DNA from 3 places in the Micromonospora salmantinae genome. Region 3 is predicted to be linked to each of the others. Evidence: riboswitches for the same ligand, from Rfam matches in the RefSeq annotation. Region 3 holds a riboswitch; each other region holds the start of a gene.

Region 1 (3,228 bases), on a different contig from region 3:
TACTCGATCTTCTGCCGCGCGGGCCGGTCGGAGAGGTCGTGGTTGCCGTAGTCCCCGTCGCCGAACGCCTCGTAGGGCGCCGGGATCCACTCGCAGGAGATGGTGCGGGGGCACTCCACCCCGTCCGGGCGGGCCAGCCGGCGCAGGCCCAGCCGGTCCAGCCAGGAACGCTCGGGCCGCACCGCGCGGGCCGGCAGGGTGATCCGCTGGCCGTCGTCGGTCACCCGGGCTTCGCCCGCGCCGATGGTGGTGAAGACCTCGTCGGCGAAGGCCGCCGCGGCGTCGGCGCTGTCCGCGCCCGAGTAGCGTGCCACCGCGCCGTACCAGGCCGCCGGGTCGGTGTCCGCGCCGACCGGCGCGCCCAGATCCCTCTGGTACGCGCTCAGCAGCGCGGCCCCACCCCGGATGTTGAGGCCCGCGTCGGTGCGCAGTGCCTCGGGGGTGGCGCCGGTCAGCGTGGCGGCGGCGTCGACGGTCTGCAACGCGGCGGTGGATGGCGCGGGTGCCTCGACCGGCCGGGGCGCGGGTACGCGGGCGGTGCGGGAGTCGTCGCCGCGTGGGTCCTCGGCGCCGGCGTCGTGGTGGCCGCGTCCGGGTAGGGCGGCCACGTGCCGCGCGTCGGTCAGGTGCATCGGACCGTAGCCGCCACTGGTGCTCGGTGTACCGGCGTTGGTGTCCCAACGGGACTCCAGGTAGGAGACGCCGAGCAGCACGACGGCCGGCACGCCGTACTCGGTGGCCGCTGCGGCGTACTGCTGCTGGCGGTCGGTGATGGGCGCTGCGGCGGCCGGGCCGACGGAGAGTGGCACAGTGGTCGCGGCGGCGACCACTGTGGCGGCGAGCAGCCCGCGCCAGCCGGTCGACAGGGTTGGATGGTGCATCGAACCCCCTAGATTCTCGCGGAGTGAGGTCAGGTCACCATCGCGCCGTCCGGGAGGTCGCGTCAATACCTTTCTATCTATCGAAGTAGATGGAAAGAATTCTTCACACACGGTCGGTTGCCTCGTTCAATCCGTACGGAGTGTCACTGCCGCACGGGTTGCGGATCGGTAACAGACGTCTCTACTCTGGTCATTTGTTGGCCCGACAGCAGCTCCGCCCAGCCCGGGCGGTAACGGACCGACACCGCCGAGTCGTTTCCGAGCGAACCGGGGACCCAGGTCCCTCGGGGTGAATCCGCAGCCACTGCGGTAGGGCGCCGACTTCCCGCCCGAACCCGTCAGCTAACCCGGTAGGCGGTCAGGAAGAAGGAGTACGGAACCCCGGTGGCACTCCATGCCCCGCGGCCGTCGTCCGAGCGGTCGGCATCAGCCGGCCCGGCGTCGATCGTGCCGCGCCCACGCTGGTCCCGCTTCACCACCGCACTCGCCGCGCTGGCCGGCATCGCCGTCGTTCTGACCGGCAGTGCCACGGCGGCCCACGCCGACCCGTCCGTCGCCGAGATCGAGCGCCAGATCGACGCCGACTGGAACAAGCTCGAACCGGTCATCGAACGGCACAACGCCACCCGCACCGACCTCGCCGCGAAGCGCAAGCAGGCCGATGCGCTGGCCGCCCGGATCACCCCGCTGGAGCGTCAGGTCGACGCCGCGATGGACAAGGTCAGCGCCCTGGCCGTACGCGCCTACATGGGTGAGAACGTCTCGACAGTCAACGCGATGCTGGGGAGCCGGTCGCCCAGCGAGGTGGTCGGTCAGCTCGAAATGCTCGACCGCTTCGCGCACAACCAGCAGAAGGACGTACGCCAGGTGGCCGACCTGCGCGACCAGCTGGCCGCGCAGAAGGCGCCACTGGACGAGATGGTGGCCCAGCTGACCCGCACGGAAGCTCAGCTGGCGGCGAAGAAGAAGCAGATCAACGACGAGATCGACCGCCTGCAGAAGCTGCGCCTCAAGGTGTACGGCAGTGGCGGCGGCGGTCCGCTGCGCCCGGCACCCTGCCCGGGCAGCTACCCCGGCGGCGCCGCGGGCACCGCTGTCAAGTTCGCCTGCGCGCAGATCGGCAAGCCCTACGTCTGGGGTGCCGAAGGCCCGAACTCGTACGACTGCTCCGGGCTGATGCTGGCCGCCTGGGCGAAGGCCGGCGTGTCGCTGCCGCACAACGCCGCCGCGCAGAGCCGGGTAACCAAGAACGTCAGCAAGGGCGACCTGCGCCCCGGCGACCTGGTCTTCTACTACAGCGACATCCACCACGTCGGCATGTACGTCGGCGGCGGCTGGGTGGTGCACGCCTCGCAGGCCGGTCAACCGGTCAAGATGAAGAAGGTCGACGACGGCCCGATCCACAGCTACGGCCGTCCAGGCTGACCCCGAGTGATCGAAGGGCCCGTCGCGATCCGTCGCGGCGGGCCCTCGTCGTCTCGGGGCCAGCTGCTGAACCTCAGCGGGTGGGCCAGGTCCGCCAGTGCTGCCAGGCGCGGCTGGGTGTCGGCCCCCGCTGGCCCTGGTAGCGCGAGCCGTAGACCACCGAGCCGTACGGGTGCTCGGCCGGCGAGGAGAGCCGGAAGATGCAGAGCTGCCCGATCTTCATGCCCGGCCAGAGGGTGATCGGCAGGTTCGCCACGTTCGAGAGTTCCAGCGTCACGTGACCGGAGAAGCCCGGGTCGATGAAGCCGGCAGTGGAGTGCGTGAGCAGCCCGAGCCGGCCCAGGGAGCTCTTGCCCTCCAGTCGGCCGGCGAGCTGGTCACCCAGCGAGATGACCTCCAGCGTCGAGGCGAGCACGAACTCCCCCGGGTGCAGCACGAACGGCTCACCGTCGGGGACCTCGACCGCCGAGGTCAGGTCGTCCTGCTGCATCGCGGGATCGATGTGGGTGTAGAGGTGGTTGTTGAAGACCCGGAACAGCCGGTCGAGTCGGACGTCGATGCTGGACGGTTGGACCAGGGTGGGCTCGAACGGCTCCAAGCCCAGCGTGCCGGCCTTGATCTCGGAGACCAGGTCGCGGTCGGAGAGCAGCATCGGACCACCATAGCCGCGCTGCCAAAAGTGGCCGGATTCGGTGCCGGTGACCAGCGCGTCGAGGTCGCTGCTCGTACATTTGTTCGATAGAATGCCCACATGGCTTCCTGGTCCGAATTCGCCGCCGACGAGCCCCGACTCGCCGACGGGATCCGCGTTCTCCTCCAGCAGTACGGGCCGGGCTTCGGCTATCTGGCCACGGTCCGCGCCGACGGCGGGCCCCGCGTCCATCCGGTCTCCCCGGTCATCACCGCCGAGGGGCTGTTCTGC
Region 2 (3,228 bases), on a different contig from region 3:
GCGATCCCGGGCGGGCAGGGCGGCCCCGACCGCTCCGGCGTGACGCAGGTTCGGGGTGAGCAGGAACAGCACCAGCCCGACCATCACCGTGGTCAGCACGAGCTTGACCAGCACCCAGCGGTGGCGCAGCAGGCCCCACGGGGTGAGCAGTGAGCTGGCGACGCCGATCAGCCAGACCAGGACGCTCAGCGGCGCGAACAGCACAGTGCCGACCAGGGCCGTGACCGGATAGACCACCGCCGGGTCGGCGCCCCGCTGAACGGCGATGCCGAGGGTGAGCAGCACCAGGTCGGCGCCGAGCCAGCCGAGCGAGGTGACCAGGTGCAGGGTGAGCAGCGCCTTGCGGGTGCTGGGTCGGATCCGAGGCATACCGCGATGCTGCCCGCCGACCGCTGCCGGGTCGTCCGACGAGCGACGACATCAGGGGTACGCCCGGCGACGTAGCCCGGCCCCGGACGCACGTGATGCCTGTGAGCCACCGGGGTGACTCACAGGCATCACGACGCGTGGGTCAGTAGACCGACAGGTGTACGTGGTTGGTGTGGTCGGTCGACGGGGTGCCGTGCGCCCCGCTGTACGACTTCCACCCGCTGCTGGGCAGCCAGATCTGCCTGTACCAGATCACGTAGAGCACGGCGAGCCGGTCCGCGTTGCGGATGAAGTACGCGGCCAGGTTGTTGCCGTACGTCTTGTCGCCGCCGGTGGCGTCCCCGCCGAAGCCGCCCTTCTGCGCCGCGAAGTCGCAGGCCCGGCCCTTCGGGTGTTCACCGGAGCCGCTGGGGCGGTGGCACGAGACGTACCGGGTGAATCCTGCGGCCTTGGCCTGGTTGAGCGCGTGCAGGGTGCGTGGGGTGATGCAGCCGTTGGCCGGGGTGGGGTCGTTGACGCTGCACGACTCGGAGGGCCAGGAGCCGTCGGAGTTGCGCGGTGCGGCCTTTGCGTTGGCGCTGGAGGTGCCCCGGTTGGAGCCGCCGTCGGCGGTGGTCTGCGGTTTGGGTGTGGTGGCCACGGTCAGGGCCCGTTCGGCCTGCTCCTTGCGCTTGGCCATCACCGCGACCTGCTTGCGCTGTTCGTTGATCTCGCCGTCCAGGGCGATCCGGGTGCGGTTGGCCTTGTCCTTGCTGTTCAGCAGGTCGCGCAGCACCCGGTCTTCGTTGGCCGCCACCGCGTCCAGCGCGGCCGCCCGGTCCATGAAGCCTTCCGGAGTGTTGCTGTTGAGCAGCGCCGACATCGCACCGAGCCGGCCGGTGCGGTAGGCCACCTCGGCGATCTCGCCGACCTTGCCGTTGCGCTGGCCGATCTCGACCTCGATGGTCGTCAGCTGGGTGGCGAGCTGCTTCTGCCGTTGCACGGAGGTGTCCAGGGCGCGCTTCGCGTCCAGGTAGCCCTTGCTGGCCGCCTCGAGTTGGGCGCGCAACGCCGGGGTGCCGCCCTCCTCGTCGGAGTCGGGTGCGGCGGCCCGCAGGCCGGTCGGGGGGGAGGCCGAGGCGGTGCCGGCCGGAAGCGCGACGCCGAGGGCGAACATCGCGACGATCAGTGCCGCCAGTCGGGCGGCGGGTGGTCGTGCTGGTGCCACTGCGCATGTCCTTCCGTCAGCCGCCGACCGGGTTAGCTGACGGGTTCGGGACGGAAGATCCCTACCGCTGACGCGGATACACCCCAGGAACATGGTTCCCCGGTTCGCCCAGTTGGGCGATTAGGCGGCGACCGCCACCGGCGCCGGGAGGGCGCCGCCTGGTGGAGGCCGGGACCGAGCCTACCGGTGCGGATGGGGCCGCTGCAGCCAATGTGACGGACGGTGCGTGCGTCAGCACGGAAAATTACGGCTCCGTCACCATTCGATGGAGCCGCACGCTCCGGAAGCGGCGCCGGGCTCGATCTGCAACGTCGCGTGCTCGATGCGGAAGTCGTCGTGCAGGGCCGTACGCGCCGCGGTGAGCACCGCGCCGACCTCCGCGCCGGGTGCCATGGTCAGGTGAGCGGAGGCCACCTCCATGCCCGAGGTGAGCGTCCAGACGTGCAGGTCGTGCACCTCGACGACACCGGGGACGGCGGCGAGCCGGTCGTGCACGGCGGTCACCTGGAGGTGTTCCGGGGCGGCCTGCACCAGGATGCGGACGGCGGCGCGGGCCAGCCGCCAGGTGCGCGGAAGGATGAACACGCCGATGGCGACCGCGACCAGGGGGTCGGCCCACCACCAGTCGGTGACGGTGATGAGCAGCGCCGCGCCGATGACGCCGAGCGAGCCGAGCAGGTCACCGAGCACCTCCAGGTAGGCGCCCTGGAGGTTGATGCTCTCCCGGGCTCCGGCGCGCAGCAGCGCGAAGGCGGCGATGTTGGCGAGCAGGCCGAGCACGGCGACCGCGAGCATCGGGCCGGCGACGACCTGGTGCGGGTCGCCGAAGCGGCGGATCGCCTCGATCACCACGTAGATCGCGACGCCGGAGAGCAGGACGGCGTTGGCCAGCGCGGCGAGCACCTCGAGTCGGTAGAGCCCGAAGGTGCGCTGCGGGTCGCCGGTGGCCCGCCGGGTCGCCGTGATGGCGGCGAGCGCCATCCCGATGCCGAGCACGTCGGTGAACATGTGCCCGGCGTCGGAGAGCAGGGCGAGCGAGCCGGTGTGCAGGGCGGCCACCGCCTCGACCACCATCAGGGTGGTGAGCAACCCGAATGCCGCCCAGAGTCGACCTCGGTGCTGGTGTGCGGCATTGGCGACGGACCCATGGTGGTGGTCATGACCTGCGCCCACGAGAACCACCTTCCGCCGCTGGTCGGGACCCGGTCAAATGTATGCTCACATCGCTATGTGTGCAAGTGTACGGACAGCGCCTTGCGCCGGCGGCAGTCGGCACGCGTCAGCTGGTCGGGTCGATGGTGGTGAGCCGCTGGGTGGCCCGGGAGAGCGCCACGTACAGGGTGCGCACCCCGGCGCCCGGATCCGCCCGGATCTCGCTCGGCGCGACCAGCACCACCCCGTCGTACTCCATGCCCTTGGCCTCCAGGCTGGTCACCACCTGCAACCTCGGCGCGCCGAGCGCGCCCAGCCACCCGGCGACCTCGTCCCGGCGGGGGACCGGCGTGATCACCCCGACCGTCCCCTCCACCTCGGCCAGCAGGCCGGCGGCGGCCTCCACTGTCGCGGTCTCCAACCCCGTCGCGGGCACCACCAGCTCCACCGGCTCGACCCCGGTGGAGCGGACGGCGGTCGGCAGCGGCAGGTCCGGGTAG
Region 3 (3,228 bases):
GCGCGACGGTAGCGTTGGGGCGTGCTTCCGGTCGCGTTCACCTGTCCGCTGTGGTGGGTGGCGCGCTGGGCGACTCGGGTGCTGACCAGCCTCGCCGTCGTCGCGGCCCTGGCGCTCGGCGCAGGCCCGGCCACGGCCACCACGGCAACACCCGGCCCGGTGCCGACGTCGAGCGCGGTGCCGGCCTCTGTCGCCGCCGGCCCGCTGGCGGCCTCCTGCCGGCACTCCGCGGCACCCGGTGCTGCCCGCCCGGCCGCGGCGATACCGCCGGAGGCCGCCGAGGAGTCGGTCCCGACATGGTCGGTCGACACGCCGGTGGCGCTCCCCGATGATCAGGGCGCCATCGCGGCCGGCGTGCTGCCGGTCCGCGCGGCCGAATTCGGCCGGCTGCCCCTCCTCGACGGTACGAGCGGTCGGGCTTCCCGGGCCCCACCCGGGCGCTGAGCCACCGGGACGACCGTCCCGCCACCGTGCCCTGTCGACCCACCCGCTCCCTGACCCGCCGACCCGTGGCCCACAGTGGCCCGCTGATCGGCGCGGCTCCCCATCGCACTGCTCATCCTCCCCGAGGTGCCGACCATGGAGACAGTCGTCTTCTACCAGTTCGTGACCGAGGTGCCGCGGGCCGCCGCCATCTGGTCGACGCTGTTCCTGCTGACCCTGGGCCTGCTCTCCGTGCTGGCCGCCCGCCCCGAACGGGACCGGCCCACTGACGACCCGCTCCCGGCCGGGCCCACTCCTCGGGAGGTGGCCGCCGCCGAGGCCGTGGACCTGCGCCGCTACGCCGAGGAGGTGGCCGTCGCCGCGGCCGGCGCGGCCACCACCGCCAAGCGGCGGCGTGCCGCCTGGCTGACTGCTCAGGAGCAGCTGGAGCGGGCCTGGATCGGGTACGACGAGGCGGACACCGCAGCGCGTCGCTTCGCTGGCGCCGGTGCGCTGCCCACCCCGCAGACCCCGCACACCCCCGCCGAGTACGCCGCCCGGGAGCGCTATCTGCACCGGGCGGTGATGGCTGCGTACTGGCGGGGGGAGCTGACCATGGCGCAGCTCGGCGACGTGTTCGGGCATCGGCGCGGCTGGGATCCCCGGCGGCACCCGGTCGAGCAGGAGGTGCTGATCAGCCGGGTGGTCCGGGATGCGCGGCTGGCCGACTACCAGGTGGCCGCCGGCCGTGAGCGGGCCGCCTGGCGTGACGCGGAGTTGGCCGCCGAGTCGGCTCGTGCCCTCGCCGAGGAGGCGTACGCGGCGGCAGCCCGGCTCCGCCCGACCCTGGTACCCGCGCGCCGCACGGTGGCCGGGGCGTTGCGTCCCGCCGTCGTGGCACTGTGGCGCCCGGCCCGGGTGGGTTGAGCCCAATCCGTGATGTGAGGCCGGTCACCCAATCGGGAAATCGGACGTCCGACGCGATCGGCGGCATTGATCCCGCGATTGTGGCCGCGTTCTTTGCGGCCTGTCCGGTTGTCGCCCGCAGGCGTCGCCGTAACCGGTTGTCCCATCGAGTCACATCATCGGCAATACGCGCAGAAATTGTCGCGCCAATTGGGGTTTACGCAGGTGAACCTGGCTTGGCAGGGCGTTGAGACGCCAGTAGTGTCGTCCCGTCCGGTGCGGTAACCGATCGCAAGACGCGACGCCGCACCGACCCGCTTAATCGTGATCAACGAACCGGGGACCCACCAGTAAGTCCGGGGTGAATCCGCGAGCCACGGCCCGCGGTAGGGCGTCTTCCCGCCCGAATCCGTCAGCTAACCCGGTAGGCGGTGTCGGAAGGAGTCCCATCCTCGTGCAGCACCTTTCCACCCCTCGGTTGTTCCCTCGCCTCCACGGCGCGGCGGTGCACCCGCTCATCCGTCCAGTGACGGTGAGCTGACCCCCGGGTCATCGCCTTCCCCGCCCGGCCACGCCGAGCGTTCCCCTGAGCGGTTCACCATCCGCGGACCACGGTCCGCGCGCTGGCGCCTGCCCGGATACCGGTCCGGCCCCGGTGTGCCGCTCTCCCCCCGATCCGTGGAGGACCCCGTGAAGCACACCCTGCAGCGTCAGCTCCGCCGCCTCGCCACCGAGCGCCCGTACCAGATCGTCGCCGCCTCCGCCGCGGCCCTCGCGATCGCCACCACCACCGGCGCCCTGCTCACCACTGCCGACGACGCCCCGGCCGGCCAGCGCACCGCGACCACTGTCGCCGAGATGCGCAGCGACGTCGCCGCCTCCCGCGGCGAGGCTCGGGAGGCTTCCCCCTCGGCCAGCGCCGCACCGACCACTGCCGCCCCGGCCACCAGCGCCGCGTCGCCCGCCGCCAAGGCCAGCAGCAACCCGGACCTCACCCGGAAGCCGGAGCGGCCGAAGCCGCCCGCGACCAAGGTGCTCGACTACGACTACGAGGCGCAGAACACCTACTACAACTGCGGCCCGGCGGCCACCCGGAACGCGCTCAGCGCCGCCGGCATCGACCGCACCCAGGAGGAGCTCGGCGCCGAGCTGGGCACCACCGAGATGGGCACCAACTCGGCTGAGGACACCACCCGGGTGCTCAACGCCGAGGTGAAGGGCTCCCCGTACCGGACCCGGATGTTCCCCGGCGCGCCCAGCCCGGCCCAGATGGACCGGCTCCAGGCCGACGTGGTGAAGGCCATCACCGACGGCCGGGGCGTGGTGGCCAACGTCGTCGGCGACGCCACCGACACCGACGGCGGCTGGCACTCCTACGGCGGCGGGCACTACATCGCCGTCGTGGGCTACAAGGACAACGGCCGCACCGTACGCATCGCCGACTCGGCGAACCCGGCCGACCCGTCGTACTGGATCACCACGATCGACCTGGCCAACTGGATCACCAGCCGGGGCTACTCCGCCTGACCCGGGCACGCTGACCGCCGCGGGCGCCGTCCTCCACAAGGGGCCGGCGCCCGCGGCGTCTGTCCGCGTGGTCCCGTCATCGACGGCTCTCGTACCCGACCGTGAACCGTGGGAGACTGCGGCCGTGGTGGAGAAGACGGGTGGTCACGCCGGCCGCAGGCCGGTCCTGCTGCTGCTGCACGGCATGGGAGCGACCGGGGACGTGTGGTTGCCCTGGGCCCCGTACCTCGAGCAGCACTGGCCCGGGCGGTGGCTGGCACCGGACCTCGCCGGCCACGGCTGGGCGTCGCCGCTGCCGTCGTACTCCTTCCCGGGCTTCGCCCAGCAGGTCGCGCAGGCGCTCGCCCCCGACGACCGGTTGGTGGTGCTCGG

What was found. A riboswitch is a leader RNA that binds a small molecule or an ion and turns the genes downstream of it on or off. The one in region 3 is predicted to bind cyclic di-AMP.
Region 1: another riboswitch for cyclic di-AMP. It lies ahead of PSH03_RS22085 (C40 family peptidase); the one in region 3 lies ahead of PSH03_RS01835 (C39 family peptidase).
Region 2: another riboswitch for cyclic di-AMP. It lies ahead of PSH03_RS24425 (coiled-coil domain-containing protein); the one in region 3 lies ahead of PSH03_RS01835 (C39 family peptidase).

Annotation. Positions count from the first base shown of each region.
Region 1 is NZ_JAKKFG010000031.1:24,988-28,215, reverse strand. Features, by position in the region: gene PSH03_RS22090 (N-acetylmuramoyl-L-alanine amidase) at 1-881, opposite strand, end outside; cyclic di-AMP (ydaO/yuaA leader) riboswitch at 1,117-1,252, shown strand; gene PSH03_RS22085 (C40 family peptidase) at 1,329-2,306, shown strand; gene dcd (dCTP deaminase) at 2,380-2,958, opposite strand; gene PSH03_RS22075 (pyridoxamine 5'-phosphate oxidase family protein) at 3,058-3,228, shown strand, end outside.
Region 2 is NZ_JAKKFG010000042.1:123,075-126,302, forward strand. Features, by position in the region: gene PSH03_RS24420 (hypothetical protein) at 1-369, opposite strand, end outside; gene PSH03_RS24425 (coiled-coil domain-containing protein) at 512-1,576, opposite strand; cyclic di-AMP (ydaO/yuaA leader) riboswitch at 1,582-1,713, opposite strand; gene PSH03_RS24430 (cation diffusion facilitator family transporter) at 1,832-2,749, opposite strand; gene PSH03_RS24435 (HelD family protein) at 2,856-3,228, opposite strand, start outside.
Region 3 is NZ_JAKKFG010000002.1:122,159-125,386, forward strand. Features, by position in the region: gene PSH03_RS01825 (hypothetical protein) at 22-444, shown strand; gene PSH03_RS01830 (hypothetical protein) at 580-1,350, shown strand; cyclic di-AMP (ydaO/yuaA leader) riboswitch at 1,635-1,775, shown strand; gene PSH03_RS01835 (C39 family peptidase) at 2,008-2,856, shown strand; gene PSH03_RS01840 (alpha/beta hydrolase) at 2,981-3,228, shown strand, end outside.